Regions from separate parts of the Heliomicrobium undosum genome, predicted to be linked through region 4. Evidence: riboswitches for the same ligand, from Rfam matches in the RefSeq annotation. Region 4 holds a riboswitch; each other region holds the start of a gene.

Evidence for each region. A riboswitch is a leader RNA that binds a small molecule or an ion and turns the genes downstream of it on or off. The one in region 4 is predicted to bind cobalamin.
Region 1: it holds a riboswitch for cobalamin, as region 4 does, so the genes downstream of both, GTO91_RS14725 (uroporphyrinogen decarboxylase/cobalamine-independent methonine synthase family protein) here and GTO91_RS08975 (AIR synthase related protein) in region 4, are expected to answer to the same signal.
Region 2: it holds a riboswitch for cobalamin, as region 4 does, so the genes downstream of both, thiC (phosphomethylpyrimidine synthase ThiC) here and GTO91_RS08975 (AIR synthase related protein) in region 4, are expected to answer to the same signal.
Region 3: it holds a riboswitch for cobalamin, as region 4 does, so the genes downstream of both, cbiD (cobalt-precorrin-5B (C(1))-methyltransferase CbiD) here and GTO91_RS08975 (AIR synthase related protein) in region 4, are expected to answer to the same signal.

Annotation. Positions count from the first base shown of each region.
Region 1 covers NZ_WXEY01000022.1:31,813-36,008, reverse strand. Annotated here, with positions in the region: gene GTO91_RS14735 (S-layer homology domain-containing protein) at 1-47, opposite strand, end outside; gene GTO91_RS14730 (adenosylcobinamide amidohydrolase) at 111-869, opposite strand; gene GTO91_RS14725 (uroporphyrinogen decarboxylase/cobalamine-independent methonine synthase family protein) at 869-1,936, opposite strand; cobalamin riboswitch at 2,137-2,326, opposite strand; cobalamin riboswitch at 2,496-2,684, opposite strand; gene GTO91_RS14720 (putative DNA modification/repair radical SAM protein) at 2,776-4,196, opposite strand, start outside.
Region 2 covers NZ_WXEY01000003.1:158,525-162,720, forward strand. Annotated here, with positions in the region: gene recQ (DNA helicase RecQ) at 1-135, opposite strand, end outside; gene GTO91_RS04530 (histidine phosphatase family protein) at 408-1,169, shown strand; gene crcB (fluoride efflux transporter CrcB) at 1,166-1,576, shown strand; gene GTO91_RS04540 (fluoride efflux transporter FluC) at 1,573-1,944, shown strand; cobalamin riboswitch at 2,048-2,219, shown strand; gene thiC (phosphomethylpyrimidine synthase ThiC) at 2,346-3,743, shown strand; gene bzaB (B12 lower ligand biosynthesis ThiC-like protein BzaB) at 4,134-4,196, shown strand, end outside.
Region 3 covers NZ_WXEY01000002.1:27,210-31,405, forward strand. Annotated here, with positions in the region: gene GTO91_RS02150 (dipeptidase) at 1-10, shown strand, start outside; gene GTO91_RS02155 (LL-diaminopimelate aminotransferase) at 320-1,501, shown strand; gene GTO91_RS02160 (hypothetical protein) at 1,603-1,878, shown strand; cobalamin riboswitch at 1,892-2,063, shown strand; gene cbiD (cobalt-precorrin-5B (C(1))-methyltransferase CbiD) at 2,170-3,381, shown strand; gene cbiE (precorrin-6y C5,15-methyltransferase (decarboxylating) subunit CbiE) at 3,294-4,196, shown strand, end outside.
Region 4 covers NZ_WXEY01000007.1:155,586-159,781, reverse strand. Annotated here, with positions in the region: gene GTO91_RS08985 (DMT family transporter) at 1-209, opposite strand, end outside; gene GTO91_RS08980 (ECF transporter S component) at 418-933, opposite strand; gene GTO91_RS08975 (AIR synthase related protein) at 965-1,708, opposite strand; cobalamin riboswitch at 1,829-2,003, opposite strand; gene GTO91_RS08970 (cell division topological specificity factor MinE) at 2,146-2,391, opposite strand; gene GTO91_RS08965 (hypothetical protein) at 2,388-2,645, opposite strand; gene GTO91_RS08960 (hypothetical protein) at 2,842-3,111, opposite strand; gene GTO91_RS08955 (MarR family transcriptional regulator) at 3,248-3,706, opposite strand; gene GTO91_RS08950 (efflux RND transporter periplasmic adaptor subunit) at 3,857-4,196, shown strand, end outside.

The DNA of each region.
Region 1 (4,196 bases), on a different contig from region 4:
GCCGCTGTTTTTCGGCTGCTCTGGTTGGCGCGATAAAAGGGATGCAAAACCATCCATCCTTTCGTTCATCTAGCTGTGTTTTCGACCCTGTGTTTTTGCCTGAATCCCGTTTATGTCCTTTCCTTCGTTTGCTTCGCTTCCTTCGCTTTCGGCTCGCGGCGGCCTGTTGCGCTCAAGTAGGCTTGAACAGCCTGCCGCACGGCTGCGCCGGCGGTGACGGCTAGCAAGGCGCCAAGCCGTGTCGTCGGCCCGGCATACTCCAGCGGCTCACCGCCAGGCCGGGCGGCCACCACCACAGCGTCGGTCCCTGTCCCGGTCGCCCAGTCGCCTGTCTGGGCGCAACAGATACGCAATTCCCGTAGTACCCGGCTTTTGGCTTCTGTGATGGTCTGCACGGCGTTGATCAGCGCCCCGTCTGTGAGGTGATGATCCAGAAAAGCCATGATGTTGATCGTCCCGGTTCCTGGCGTCCCTTCCCAGCAGGGGGTGACACCGGCGGCGCAGGCGTTGCTCACACCGGCTGTCACCACCACGGAGAGGCCGATGTCGCCGCAGCGGTTCTGCATCCAAGCCGCCTGGGAGACCCAGGCGGCTGTCATCAACGCAGTCGTTTGGTCGATGGGGCAATCGGGGAAAGCGCCCGTGAGAAAAGCGATCATCTCGCGTTGCGGCTGGCGGTCATCATAATCTTTGTGCACCTGCCGGTTGACAAAAAACCGTTTTTCGTTGATCCCCCCGCCGAGGATGCCTGAACTGACACAGCGCCAGGATGTATCGGCGGCGATGAGGATGCACTCTTTTTCGAGGCGACCGCGCAGTCCAGGGAGGAGGGCACGCCAGCTTCCCGGCGCCGGCGTCACCGGTATCATTAATACCAACCCCAGAGCGTCGACACCTCGCGCAGCCGACCGTACACCGCTTCCGCCTCTTCCTCGGATAGACTTCCTGCGCCGCAAGCCGGGGTGAGCGCCGTCTGCCGCAGGAGCAACGCCTCCGGAACGCCCAAGCGCGTCAACTCATCGATCTGCTGGTGGAGCCGCTGCGTCAGGGAAAGGGCGGTTTCATGGGCAAAGGCGCCGGTGACCGGCACGATCCCCCAGGCCAGCCAGCCGCCCCGTTCGAGAAAGGCGATCAGTTCCGGGATATGACGGGTAAGGGTATCGATGGAGCGATAGGCGTCAAATCCCACCACATCAGCGCCGCTGGCGAAGAGGATGGATCCATCGGCAGGCCCGCAGACATGGATGCCGGCCAGGCCGCCCATGCGTTTGATGGCCACGATGATTTCCTCCATGCCTCTTTGCAGGTCATGCGCCGTTAACGAATCCTGATCACAATCGTCAAATCCGATCATCGCCGGCTCATCGATCATCAACAGCACGGGATGCCCCGTTCTGCGCAGGTCCTTGACCTGCCAGGCGGCGTTCATGGCGCAGTTCTTGCAGAGAACATCCCATAAGAGACGCTCATGCATCACGGCGCGCCCTTTGCCATCGACGACATTCAAAGCCAGCGTGAGCGGGCCGAGGATCTCACCTTGGAGGGCGGCCACGTCAGGCCACTGGCGAGGCGCATCGGTGATCGTCGATTTGAAGGCCAGGTAACTATCTTGATCGATATGAAAGGGAGACTCTTCATGGAGGTGGATCCAACAGGCCGCCTCGTTCTCGTAAGCCTCATAGAAAGCGGACAAGGCATCGGGGAAGCTATCGGCTCTTGTGTCGATCACCGGATAGCCGTTGGTTTTTCCTGTGATCAGCTCTACCCGTTGCAAAGGCGATAGCGCGGCAGCCAGTAGACTGTCGCCGGCATACTTTAGATGCAGTTGGGGCCAATGGGGCAGCTCCGGGCAAAAGTGGCGGATGACCGCCATGGCGCTTTCTACATCACCATGAGGCAGACTTCCAATCCCGGTAGTGACGCCAGGGTATAACATGGTGTGTCCTCCTTTTGTGTGTCGCTGGCGGTTGCGCGAGAATTGCGCAGTTAGATCGAAATCGCCTAGTCGACAAATGGAATGAATCGGACATGCAAAAACCCCCAGCCGATCGACTGGGGGCAGAATGATGAACAGCACGCCAAGCGCCTGCGAATGCGCCTTTCGCCTTCATCACCTCCCTATCCTCCGTAGGTTCGACCGGTGATCACGAACAGGCAGGTCTCCTGGCTCGGGGTCATCTGGGGCTCTGTCTTCCCGGCAGCATGCTGCCAGTGACATGGAAGAGCCTCATCACACCCTTACAGTGGCGGGACCGCGCCGGCATTGCACCGGACTTCCCTTTTCACGCCTGCCCTTCGGGCGGCGACCTGTTCGCATGATTCAGTTGTCATTCCTTTCCTATGAGGAAGGAACAGAAAAAATGCCTTATCCGCCCTTGGAACGCAAAAAACCTCAGCCTTTCGGCTAAGGTCATGGTTCACTCGGGCCGTGACGCATCCCAAGACGGCAATGCATGAACGGCAAAGCAGACCACCTCCCTATCCGCGTAGGTACACTGGCAGTGTCAGAACAGGCAGGTCTCCTGGCTCGAGATCATGAGCCGCCTCCGCGTCTTCCCGGCATCGCGCCAGTGACATCGCACGGGGGGCCTCCCTCTCACAGTGGCGGGACCGCGCCGGTATTGCACCGGCTTCCCTTTTCACACCTGTCCTCCGGACAGGTGACCTGTTCCCAGACATATTCGGTTTACAGGTTAGTATGTTCGCGATGAAGAGGACAATTCCTTCATGGCCGCCCCCTTTTTCGAAGGCCGCCGTCCCCTTATCCGACGGCCCCTATAAATCCCCCGTCACCATCGACCACTGATCCTCAACGGGAGCGGGCAAAAACAGCGCCGGGTAGGCAAGACCTGGTGATAATGACGTGTCGGCAGTGACTTTTGGACTTGCCGGAAGCATCAGCGTAGTCGGAGTCTCCAGCGCCGGCATCGCCAATCCCGCCCCCATCTCTTCTCCAAATAACGTCAACTGTTCCCCGCCAGCCATTCCTTTAATCGCCCCCCGCTCCGGCATCACCAACTGCTGCCGGAGGCTGGCCGCATCCGGCCCGATTTCGCCGTAATACCTGCCGTTGCAGGTGACGAAGTAGCGCGCCCGCTTCATGACGACGCCCATCCGCCCTAGGTGCTCAAACTGGATCCGTCCCACCCGCCGGGCCGCGAGGATGCGCTTGGCCGACTTGACGCCGATGCCAGGCACACGCAGGAGGGTGCGGTAGTCGGCGCGGTTGATCTCGACGGGGAAAAAGCCGAGGTGGCGCAGCGCCCAGCCGGTCTTGGGGTCCAATTCCAGGTCCAGGTTTGGGTTGTCGGCGTCGACAATCTCATCGGCCTGAAAGTCGTAAAAGCGCAGCAGCCAGTCGGCCTGGTAGAGCCGGTGCTCCCGCAACAGGGGCGGCGCCGGCAGCGAAGGCAGGCGCGGATCGACGCTGACAGGGACATAGGCCGAGTAGTAGACGCGCTTCAGTTGGAACTTGCGGTAGAGGCCCTCGGCGAGGGTGAAAATCTGCCTGTCTGATTCGGGGGTCGCCCCGATGATCAGTTGGGTGCTCTGGCCTGCCGGGACGAAGGCGGGCGTCCGGCGAAACTGCCGTCGCTCCTCCCGGTTCTGAGTGATGGCGCCGGTGATCTGCCCCATCGGCCTAAGGATGTTTTCCTTTTTTTTCTGGGGAGCGAGGCGTCGCAAGCCTTCACTGGTGGGCAGTTCGATGTTGACGCTCATGCGGTCGACGAGGGAACCGGCCTCGGCAATGAGCCGGCTGTCTGCGCCAGGAATGGCCTTTAAGTGGATGTATCCGTTAAAGCGGTATTCGTTACGCAACTTGCGGACGGTCCGCACCAGTTGCTCCATCGTGTGGTCCGGCCCCTTCTCGATGGCGGAACTGAGGAAGAGCCCTTCGATGTAGTTGCGGCGGTAAAAGTTGATCGTCAGATCGGCCAATTCGTCGGGCGTAAAGGAAGCCCGGGGAACGTCGTTGGAGACGCGGTTGACACAGAAGGAGCAGTCATAACAGCAGACGTTGGAGAAGAGGACTTTGAGCAGGGAGATGCAGCGTCCATCGTCAGACCAGCTGTGGCAGATGCCGGAAGAAGCGGTGCTGCCGATGGCGCCCGCCTTCCTCCCCCGGTTGCTGCCGCTGGAGGAACAGGAGACATCGTATTTAGCCGCCGTCGATAAGATCTGCAGTTTTTCGCTTA
Region 2 (4,196 bases), on a different contig from region 4:
CTTGCCGCCGCCTGTCGGCATGATGCCCACCGTGTCACGACCGGCGAGCAGGCTCTCGATGATCTTTTCCTGGCCGGGCCGGAAGGCGTCATATCCGAAATGCCGCTTCAGCAATGTCCGGGCCTGTTGCAACATGCGAGTCACTCCATATCGGTGAGTGTCCATTAAAGGACATTCGTCTTTTTTCATGAACCTTTCATGAACCTTTATCGTTCTCTTTTTCGACACGATAGGCAGGTGCTCCTGCTTTCTGGAAATGAATGGGAAGAAGGAGTCTTGACGTTCCTCTCCCCCCATACTACACTTAAAGATATTTCCGAACCCTTGTGAAAAAGCGATGACGGAGTCTCTTCATCGGCTTTAAAAAAGGGCCTGGGTTTGCGGATGACAAAATGGAGTCGGTCAACATGCAGATTATCTTCGTCCGTCACGGGCAAACGGACGAAAACATCATACCGCTCGGGGCGCGCTTCACCATCGATACCTTTAATGCCATGATGGCCGGTTCCCCGTCGACGGTGCGGCTCAACGCGACAGGGATTCATCAGGTCGAGGCGGTGGCTCGCCGGCTGAAGCCGGTCCCGGTATTGGTGGCGAGTCATTTTCAGCGCGCCCAGGAGACGGCGGCCATCCTGGCAAAGTCCTGGGGCGCTGAGGTCGTCACCCTGGAAAGCCTGGGCGAGATCGTCCTGGCCAAATTCCCGGGGCGGGGCGCTCGACGTGAGATTCCTTTCTGGCTGCTCATCGCCATGACCGTCTGGCGTCACGCCTGGCCCTTTACAGAGGGAGAGGAGACGTTGTACCAGGCTTTCCGGCGCGCCCGGACTGCCTGGGCGCAGCTGCTGGAACTCGCGTCAGAGCGGGGTCCTATCGTCGTGATCTCCCACCAGGGCTTTTTGCGGATCCTCCTGTGGTATCTCCGGTTTCAACGCGGTTGCCGGGTGCGAAAAAAAGACCTGTCTAATGGAGGCGTCTCCATTGTGGAGGTGGAGGAAACGGCCAGGGGCGCAGGCAGCGACAGGGCATTTGAACCGGCAGGGGCAGGAACGATGCAAGGGCGTCGCTTCATGTTGCCGCAAGAGGAAGAACCGGCCGATGAAGCCGCTGCCGCGGTGGAAAACGTCGCGACGGTGGAAGCCATCGCTGTATTGGGCAGGGACCTGAGATGAACAGTTTGGCGGTGGCTGTGGGCGGTTTTCTGGGCGCGATGGCCCGCTTTTTGATGGGAACCTGGCTGACGCCCTTGACCGAACAGACCGGTTTCCCCTGGGGCACTTTGACGATCAACCTGTTGGGCGCTTTCGCGCTCGCCTTTTTTTTGACCCTGGCCCTGGAGCGGGTGAAGGTCAATCCGGCGATGCGAATCGGTTTTTCAACGGGGTTCCTTGGCGCTTTTACGACTTTTTCCACCTTCGCTTTGGAGAGCCTTCGCTTGCTGGAGGCGGGGCAAGCGCTTCTGGCAGCCGTCTACTTGCTGTCCAGCCTCACTTTGGGATTGAGCGTCACCGCGCTCGGCGTGCGCATCGCGCGCGCCGTCAAGGTGAAGGGGGCGGCTGCGCTGGAGGTGGAGCGATGACGATTTGGGCGTTCCTTTCGATCGGCGCCGGCGGCGCGCTCGGGGCGCTGGCGCGTTACGGCGTCGGGGTGGCCGTATCTAGACGGTCTTCGCTGGCCTATCCGCCGTCCACCTTCTTCATCAACATCGCTGGGGCCTTTTTGCTCGGACTGTCGGCGGCCCACGCGGCGCATAGCCCCGGCTCGGCTTGGGTCGAAAAATACGTCTTTCAGATCGGCTTTCTGGGCGCTTTCACCACCTTTTCCACCTTCACATTGGAGGCCTTCCGGATGATCGAGGACGGTGAATGGTTCCGTTGCGGCCTCTATGTCGGCGGCAGCGCCGTCATCGGGTTACTAGCCTGCGCTTTGGGCTATTACGCCCTATGACGAAGTGTTTTTAGCCCCGTCAGGTCCCGTTGATATTCTTTTGCAACAACTATCTTTACAGGCCGCCATTTCGCGATTAAGATAATAAGCGCAACCACTCAATTACATAGTCACGTTCACAGGTGCCCGTGAGGGAGAATAGGGAACCGGGTGAGAATCCCGGGCGGTCCCGCCGCTGTATGGGGGAGCCTGCTGCAAGATGCCACTTCGCGAGAGGGAAGGCGCAGCCGGTGAGGAACCCGAGCCAGAAGACCTGCCTGTGAACGGTCAAGGGTCTCTTTCCCGGCAAAGGAGACTCTTCGTGGGATGATGGCAAAGTCCCCGGATCCGTCTATGGATCCGGGGACTTTTTTTCTTGCCGGGCAGCCGGTGACGGCGAAGAAAAAAGGAGGCTGAACGGAGTGGAACTTACCCAGCGTGAAGCGGCCCTGCGGGGCCTGATCACACCGGCCATGGCCGAAGCGGCCGAGCGGGAGCAGGTGGAGGCCGAGGTGATCCGCCGCGGGCTGGCGGAGGGGACCATCGTCTTGCCCTTCAACCGCAGGCGGGCCGAGGGACGGCAGGCCGTCGCCTTTGGCAAGGGATTGCGCACCAAGGTCAGCGCGTCCATCGGGCTCCCCCTCGACGGCGGGTCGGAGTCGGAAGAGCGCAAGAAATTGGAGGTCGTGCTGGCAGCAGGGGCCGACGCGGTGCTCGACCTGTCCATCGGGGCCGGCGCCGACCGGGTGCGGGAACCGGATGCCCATCTGAGCGATTATTTGGCCCTCTTCCGTCGGCACGTGCTGTCCACCTCGACGAAACCTGTCGGGACGCTGCCCCAGTACGAGGTGTTCGCTTGCCGGCGCGGCGGAAAGGGAGGCGGCATCCTGGCGACGACCGTAGATGAAATGTTCGAAGCGATGGAGCGTCACGCCGCCGACGGCGTCGACTTCTTCGGCTTGCACTCGGCCATGACCTTGAAGGCGCTGGACCTGGCGCGGCGGCAGGGGCGCCTGACCCACATGGTCAGTTGGGCCGGCGCTTCTTTGGCCGGTTGGATGCTTTACCACGAACAGGAAAATCCCTTCTACCGCCACTTCGACCGGGTGCTGGACATCTGCCGGCGCTATGACGTGACCCTCAGCCTGGCTGACGGGCTGAGACCCGGCTCAGGGCACGATTCCCTCGACCGGGCGCAGGTGCAGGAGATGGTAATCCTAGGCGAGCAGGTCCGGGCGGCCCGTGACGCCGGTGTGCAGGTGATGGTCAAAGGCCCCGGCCATGCGCCCCTCCATCACTGCCGCGCGACGGTGCAGTTGCAGAAACAAATCTGCGAGGGAGCGCCTTACTTCATCTTCGGCCCCCTGGCCACCGACGCCGCCCCCGGATACGACCACATCACCTGCGCCATCGGCGCCGCCTTGGCCGCCTCCGCCGGCGCCGACTTGATCTGCTATGTCACACCGGCAGAACACGTCCGCTTCCCCACCGTCGAAGACGTCCGCACCGGCGTCATCGCCGCCCGCATCGCCGCCCATGCCGCCGACGTAGCAAAGGGGATCCCCGCCGCCGTCGAACGCGACGCCGCCCTTTCCCGAGCGCGAGGGTTGCGGGACCGGGTGACGGAGCGGAAGCTGGCGCTAGATCCGGATGCCCTGACGTCCACCGGCAGTGTTGACGCGGTGGACGCTCCTATCTCGGAGGAAGGCATTGAAGACGGAAAGGCTCCGAAGCAAGAGAGTGGCTGTCACGCTTGCGGTGATGGCTGTTCCCGCCGAGTGCTGGCGGAGTACTTCGGTGCTCCGATTGAGTACTGCTAGGCACATAAAGGATGCGAACAAAAAATGAGGGTATCTGAAAAAGGCTGACTGATAAAAAAGTCGACTGAAAAAAAGCGATTTGCCTGAGTGCTATTGCCATTTCACGAATAGGTAAGTCCTGGGTGTATTGGCGCAGCGAGCGGTTTGGGCGGAGCGGCGTGATGAGCGCAGGTTGCGGAGCGGAAAAGCGCGCCATGGACATGCAGAAAAGCCCTAGAGGTTTGGCGCGCCCGCGCAGCAACCCAGCGAACAGCCGCGGAGCCCTTAGCGAGCGGAGCCAATACACCCCGACTTACCGCAAATGCAACGTTGCGACTAACTTTTAGCAGCGACACTTCAATAGGCGATGTTAGCAAACCCAAGCCGAACATAACGAAGGAGGAACCCCCCATGACCAAACTGACCCAAGCCGAATTCGCCCGCAACGGCATCATCACCGCCCAGATGGAATAC
Region 3 (4,196 bases), on a different contig from region 4:
ACCGGAATGATTTAAGAAAATGGTAAAATATGAAGATTTCGTGTATGGGTAACGGAGGCGGAAGCAAAGAATAGGGACAAGGAACGGGACAAAGGGGGAGGCCGCATGGAGCGTCGAGACCTCCATTGTGAAACTTGCTTGTATGCCGATCGTGTCGGGGATTGTCTTCCCTGCAATGAATGCACCGACGGAAGCGAATACGAGTCGTCGATAGAAAAGGAAATGGACTGAGGGAGAAAGTAAGGAAACCTTGAAACATCCCCCGTGATAGGACTAGAATGAGAGTTGGCAATATGTGAATACGGGGGAGATACATAGCATGTTTGAATGGAAACCGGCTCGCCGGATGGCTAGCCTATCATCTGCCATGTTTTCGCGCATGGATGCGCTCCGGCAAGAGGTAGAGTCAGGCGGCGTTGATGTCATCAACCTCGGTATCGGCAGCCCTGATCGCCCCCCGGCTCCCCATGTCCGGCAAGCGCTCATGGATGCGCTGGCCCGAGACGACGCCTACGGCTATGCTTTAACGGACGGGCTGATCGAGTTCAAAAGCGCCGTCGCCGATTGGTACCGGGAACGGTTCAGCGTCAACCTCGATCCGAAGACAGAGGTCCTCTCCCTGATGGGCTCCCAGGACGGCCTCGGCCATCTTGGTCTCGCGCTGCTCGATCCCGGTGATATCGCCCTTGTCCCTGATCCGGGATACCCGATCTATACGGCGGGCGTCCTTCTCGCCGAAGGTGTCCCCTATCCGCTTCCGTTGGAACGGGAGCGTGACTATCTGCCCGATCTGGACGCCGTTCCGGAAGACATCCTCCGCCGGGCCAAACTGATGATCCTGAATTACCCGAGCAACCCCGTCGCAGCGACGGCGGAGCTAGACTTTTTTACCCGTGTTGTCAATTTCGCCCGCCGCAACAACATCATTGTGCTCCACGACATCGCCTATTCGGAATTGGCCTATGATGGCTACCGACCAGTCAGCTTCCTGCAGGCGCCTGGCGCCAAAGAGGTGGGTATCGAGTTCCATTCTGTATCCAAGTCCTATAACCTGGCTGGGTGTCGTCTGGGTATGGCGGTCGGCAACCGGGAGGTTCTGGCCGTTTTGGCCAATCTGAAGTCCAATATTGACTATGGCGTCTTCAAGGCGGTCCAATGGGCGGCCGTGGCGGCCTTGCGGGGACCCCAGGCGATCGTCGAGGAAAACGCCGGGGCCTACCAGCGCCGGCGCGATGTTCTCGTCGACGGCTTGGCCCGCATCGGCTGGCAGATGGATAAGCCGAAGGCCTCCATGTTCGTCTGGGCGCCTGTGCCCGAAGGGTTTGCCTCCTCCTTCGCCTTTGCCGAGGAACTCTTGCGTGAAACGGGTGTGCTCGTCGTCCCAGGCAACGCCTTTGGGGAGCGCGGCGAGGGGTATGTGCGCATCGCCCTGGTTGTCCCTGAAGCGCGATTGGAAAAGGCCGTCGAACGGATCGCCAAGCGATATCGTTTCGGCGGTTGAGCCAAGTCTATCTTTACGATCGATCGACGTCTCTCTTGTGGGATAGTTCGCCTGCCTTTGACATAAAATGGTGATAAGACACAGGCAGGAGGGCGGGACCCATGGGAGAAGGAAATCGCGAATCGCTGGAAGCGCTGAAGGACGAAGTGGATTACCTGCGCTCACGGCTGAATCAGTTGAGACTCAGTCGCCGTGTGTTGATGGCATTGCTGGAGACGGTGGACAGTGAACGGCGGGATGCGATCGCACGCCTCGAGGCGGAAAACCGCCGCCTGCGGCGATCTCGGCGAAGTGATGTCGAAAAACTGTCCCTGATCCGCAGTGACGACAGAAAAGTTCTTTGGATTTGCAGGAATGATTCAAAAGACGGCGAATAATTTTATGTATCACATTACGCATATTCGGGGCAGGCGTCACGTATGACGCAGGGAAGTCGGTGCGAATCCGACGCGGTGCCGCCACTGTGACGGGGAGGGCGCTTCTAAGGCCACCGGGGAACCGGGAAGGCGAAGCGTTCCGATGAGCCTGAGCCAGGAGACCTGACTGCCCCCACCGCGAGAACCCGCGCGCTACGGGGGAGGTGACCGGACCGGGGAATGGTCTTTTGATTCCCCAGGTTTGCATTTGTGTCAAATCCCACACCTTGCTGAGGGGGTGGGATTTTTTATGTGCGGGGAGAGTGGGAACAACTGCGAAAAGGCTATACGACGGGATCCTGCGCCGCCGCTGCGGCCAAGGCGGCGACAGGTTTCCTCTATGGAACACTTGGAACACTCGCCGAGACACCAAACGAAGCAACAGAGATTCCCGCTGCTTCAACGTTGCAAGAATCACTGCCGGTGGATATCCCGCTGCCCTATGACGGACGGCTGATCGTCAAGGCGGAACGCATCGATGAGCACGAGCCCTCTGTCAATGGAAACGGGGGAGTTACCTACCAGGTAATCAAGGATGGGGGCGATGACCCCGATGCGACCCACGGCATGGCGATCCGCGTCACTGCCCTGCCTGCGCCGGAAGGGATCCACATCGACGGGGGGCTGGGCGTCGGCCGGGTGACCAAGCCTGGCTTGGCCGTGCCGGTGGGGGAAGCGGCCATCAATCCGACGCCCCGCGCCATGATCACAGCCGCCGTCAAGGAAGCGCTGCCGCCCGGCAAGGGGGTTCGCCTCACCGTCTGGGCGCCGGAAGGAGAGCGGGTCGGACCTTCGACATTGAACCCTCACCTGGGCGTCGTCGGCGGCATCTCCATTCTTGGAACAACAGGCATCGTCAATCCCATGTCAGAAGAGGCGTTCAAACATAGCCTTGAGCCGCAGATCGATATCGCGCTGGCTGCCGGACACCGGACCCTCCTGCTGACACCAGGTCACATGGGCCGGCGAGGGTTGGAGCAGCGGGGAGCGCCCGCTGACGCCATCGTGCTGACGAGCAACTTCATCGGCCATATGCTCGACGCCTGCGCCAAAAAAGGTGTCCAGGAGATCCTGCTCTGGGGCCATGTGGGGAAGCTGGTCAAAGTCGCCGGCGGCATCTTCCACACCCACAGCAAGGTTGCCGACGGGCGCAGGGAGATCATCGCCGCCCACGCAGCCGTCTGCGGCTTGCCCTTGGAACTCGTCCAAGCGGTGCTGGAGGCCAACACAGCGGAAGCGGCGGTGGAACTGCTGCATCGAGCTGGCCGTCTTGACTTGTTCGACCACCTGGCCGAGGTGGCCGCCGAAAAAGCAGCCCAACGTTTTCGCGGAACTGTTTCGGTCATATTCACAGATTTGAAGGGAGAACCGCTAGGGTGGAGTCGCCATGCAACGCTTCCGGGATTCGACCGGGATTTCCGGTCACTGTCATCGGCATCGGTCCCGGCACAGAAGAATATTTGACACCAGCGGCGCTGCGGGCGGTGGAGGAGGCCGATGTTCTCGTCGGGGGGCCTCGCGCGCTGGCGCTCTTCGCCGGTTACAACAAGCCGGGACGGATCATCGACCGTCGTCTCGATAACCTTATCGACTATATCGCCTCCGAACGGCTATCGCGGCGTCTTGCCGTTCTCGTCTCCGGAGACCCCGGCTATTACAGCCTGTTGCCCCGTCTGATCCGTTCTCTCGGCGACGAACCGATCAAGGTCATCCCCGGTTTGAGTTCCCTGCAGATGGCCTTTGCCCGCCTCAAGCTCCCTTGGCAGGAGGCTGCCTGGAAGAGCATGCATGGCCGTCCTATGGAGGATGCCCTCGAAGCTCTCCGGCATCCGGGGTGGGTAGCCTTCCTGACCGATCCCGACCACACGCCGGAAGCGGTGGCCGCCTACCTGGATGCACAGGGGGAGGGGGAACGGCGCGCCTATGTGACGCGCAACCTTGGTTATGACGATGAGTCGGTCGAGGCTGGCACTGTACATACATTTGCACTTGTGAAAACAGGAGCGTATCAGCCGTCCCTGTTGATCGTCGAGGGGGGCTTTGACGTCGAATCGCACGGCAAAGAGAATGCCGGATCGAACAGCCAGACAGAGACGATTCTGGGCGTCCAGCCGGCGAAGGGTCCACTTTTAATGACAAATGTCGGCTTGCCGGATGATGCCTTCATCCGCGGCCAGGTCCCCATGACCAAGTCGGATATCCGGGCGCTCACCCTGGTCCGGGCGCAGGTCGGTCCGGGGGACATCGTCTGGGACATTGGCGCAGGCACCGGTTCGATC
Region 4 (4,196 bases):
GCCATCAGGCCGATCCAGCCCCAGGAACGCCGGGAGATCCGCCGAAAGGGGTGTGTGCGGAGGGCCAGCGGCAACATGATCAGGGCGGCGATGGCGAAGCGGATGCTCGATAGGGCAAAGGCCGGGATGGCAACGACAAGCAGCCGCCCCATCACAAAATTGGTCGCCCAGATTAGCGGCGTCAGGATCAACTTATAAAAGGGATTCAATGGTTCGACTGCACGACCTTCCTATTGCGTATTTTCACTTTCTCCAGGGCGCATTGTTCATTTCATCATAACACAAGCGCGCGATCGAGCGAAGCAAGCAAATGGCTGCAGCAAAAGAAAGAACCGCAGTCTGCTCTGACTGCGGCTACAGGTATCAAAGGTTGGGCCTATGTCGGTTACATACAAAAAACAGTTCGAACAGGAGCGGTTACCTATAGGATATTCCCTTCATTCCTCGATAGGCGGCTGCCGCCAATCCCACATTGACGGCGGAACCGGCTACCAAAAAGGGCATCACGGCCATGACCGCTCCCCAGCCCCCTAACAGGAGCATCGTCAATGATGAGACGACGCCGTTTAAGAACACACCGGCGACGAAGGCCGCCGTCAAGCCAAACCGTTCATTCATCCAGCGGAAGGCGTATGCCCACATCGCCATCTGCAAAGCGATGAAGAAATGGACAGGCAGGGTGAGCGGAAAGCCGACGACCATAGCCGTCAGCAGGTGACCCAGGGTGATGACGATCATCCCGCCTGTGGCGCCGAGGGCCAGGGCGGCAAAGAACCCAGGAGCCGAATCGAGGCCGATCGTGCCGACAGGACTTGGAATTTTAACCATCGCCCCTACGGCGCTCAAGGCGATGAGGACGCCCATCAGCGCGATCCCCCGGACGCTCTTCCAAGAAGGGCGCGCTTCATTGTATTGCATCGGCATGTTGCTCATTGAGGCAGACCTCCTTTGCTTTTTTATCGCTTCAGCCGTCGCTTTCCGACAACCTGCCAAGATAGTGAATGGGCGCGCCGGCGATCTCCGGCGGTTCCGGCCCGGAGGTAAAGACGAGGCAGGTGGACGGACCGGCCGATTTTTCCAGATCAAGGCCGGCGCTGGCCTGCCACTCACGGATCCGGCAATGAACAGCCCCCGCAAGGTTTTCCGCTTCCGCCCGGATCCCCTTTGAACCGACAGGGATCACCTCATGGACACCGGGGTGGGCCAGCAGCGCCCGCACATGATCGGCCAGGGCGATCGCCTTGCCGTCATCGACCACCACCTCGTCCCCCACTTTGGGCCACCCCAGACTGTAGACACAATCACCGGGTCGCGAACGGCCCACACGCAGGCGCTCTTTCTCCACTGCGCCGACAACGGTGATCCCGACGCCGGTCTGTCCTGTGGGAATGTTTTTTTCGGTGCTGATGACCATCGGCAGGTCACGCTTTCCGATAGTGGCCAGTTCATCGCGAACACCGGCAATCACCTCGCCGCCGGTGGGAAAGGGTTCGTTCGCGACGGTCACTGTCAGCGCAACCGGTTCAGCGCCTGTTGCCAGGACCTCCATCAAGGCGACACGCGTGGTGAAAATCCCTACGATATAAGGAGAAACCTGAACGGCGTCAAATTCCTTATCTCCGATGGCGCCGCAAGAGTCGCAGGCCACCACCAAACACTGTTCAGAGGAAAGAGAGACCACTTCCACATCGCGTCCCCCGTAACCCATGGTATTTCACCTCCTCCATTGCTGGGACCTGCAATTTCCTGTGGGAAAAGAAAAAAGTCCATAGCCTCTTCACCGTTGCCGAGGCAACAACAAAGAAACCATGAACTTTGCCATCATTCATGAATCGCACCGTTACAGGCAGGTCTCCTGACTTCGATTCATCGCCGCCACGCGCCTTCCCGGTTTCCCAGTGGCATCCTGCGCAGGGCTCCTCGTCACAGTGGCGGGACCGTCCGGGAATCACACCCGGTTCCCTATTCTCCCCCGGAGGGGCACCTGGAACGAAAGGATGTAGTTTACTTGTATTATAAGAGAATTATCTCATTGAAGGCAATACCCAACACACTGTCATCGACTTATTTACGGGCGTTGTTCTCTTGACGTAATTTGCTTATTTATGATGTCTAGTATGAATCTCGATGGTAGCCGTCAGAAAGTCATTTTCCACGACGAATATTTAGAATTGGAATGTAAATGACAATCTTTTTTAAACTCTGTTCCGTAGCCAAATTGACCTTGACTTTTGAACGGTCAATTTCAATATACTTGGCGATGACTTGTATCATGTCATCGGTTAGTGACTTTACTAATTGGGGAGTAATTTCAGCACCTTTATCTTCAATGACAAGGATTAATTGATTCGATTCACTCGACAAATCAGTACTCTGGAAAAGGTCATTCATTGAATCTTCTCGCTTCCATTCGAATTAAGAGCACTCATTACTGCCAAAAAATCTTCAACGGTATAGTTTTGACCCTCAACTTCAAGAATATGTCGCGCTTCCGCACCCGTTTCAGTTAAACTTATCTTTTCAACCAGTTCGTAAACACACCGTTTACTCTGTTCTTTAACGTCGAACATCAGTACCACCAGCCTTGTTTTCACTTGCAAATTTTTACTTAGTTCGACAAGTAATTGTTTTTTCCTGCTATACAAGAAGCTATGGTCCTAAATTTTAATAAAGATATACATTCCGGTTAGAAAGTTAGACTACACTTAAAAGATGGTTGGATTCCAGGTGATGGCTTTTCATCGCAGTCACCTCCAATGTAACAGCGACATCAACATCGTTTCTCAGCCCGATTGAGTTTTTGATGATCTTCCCTTTCGGGGAGAAATCATCCTGTCAATATCACTGCTTCCGCTTGTTCATCGACTTTTGCGATCCGTCACCCGCCTCTTCCGCCTTTTGCGCCAAGTAACGCTGAATCCCATGCACGGCAAGCCCGGCAATAACCATAAAACCACCGGCGGTTAAACTCCCGAAAAGGGCAACCAGCACGCCCAGACCGGCCAGTACGATGCCGGTGGACGGACGGTTGCCCTTTTCGTTCGTTTTGTGATCCTGTGGTGTCTTCTCCGCTGTATCTTGCAACTTGTCCAGCTTTCTTCCCTTACCCATATCGGTCACCACCTTAAAAGTTCCGGCCGTAGTATCCCTCACCCAGCCATCTTTAAAACGAATCCTTTTCCCTCTGTAATATCTATAAGACCTGTAACATCCGCATCGTCTGGAGCGTCTATCATCTGCAACCACATCAACCCACTGCCGCGCCGCTTCCCCGCACACAAGGCTTCAGCACACCGTTCATCTTCTCAAAGGCCGCCACCGCCTGCGCCAGTTCTGCGCCGGAGAGTTCCCGCAACTGGCCCTTCAGCCGTTCAAAACGGGCGTCCTGGACCGCTTGGATCGTTTTCAATCCCTCACCGGTCAGGGTGACCATAACGACACGCCGGTCCTTTTCCGACCGCTCCCGCGTGATCAGGCCCATGCCGGCCAGTTTGTCCATCATACCGGTGACGGCGCCGGAGGTGATGCCGATCTGATCGGCAAGAAAGGTAGCCTTGCATGTCCCCGACTTCCATAAAATATATAATAGAAAGATCTGCCCGTCGGCCAGATTGTATTCCGGACCGATATCCTGGGCGGCGCATTTCACATTGTAGAAAAAGACCTCCAGCAAGTCTTTGATGGAATTTAAGTGCTGCTCTTTCACTGCTTCTTCCCTTGACAGTTCTTGTCCTCTCCCTTACGATGATAACGTCTTAGTCGCTAAATATTTTAGCACCTAAGATAAATATTAGGCCGATTGAGACCGGCTGTCAATGAAAGCATCATTTGCATTTGGCGGAGGAGGATTTTTACGGTGAAAAAACGAATCAGCGTCGGCCTGCTCGCCGTCACCCTGCTGGCGGCGGGGACAGGCTGCGGAAAAACGCCCGAACCGGCAGCCCCGGAGGCGACGACCCAGGCGGTCACGGTCGTAAAAGCCGAGCGGGCCGACCTGTCGAACGTGCTGACCTTCAGCGGCGCACTGGCGGCGAAAGAAGAATTGAAACTGGTTCCGAAAGGTCAGGGCAAGGTCGCCCATATCAACGCCGAAGTAGGGCAGCGGGTGAACGCCGGCGACATCCTGCTGGAACTGGACAACGCCGACATCCAGGCCCGTCTCGACGCGGCCAACGCCGGCGTCGATGTCAACAAGG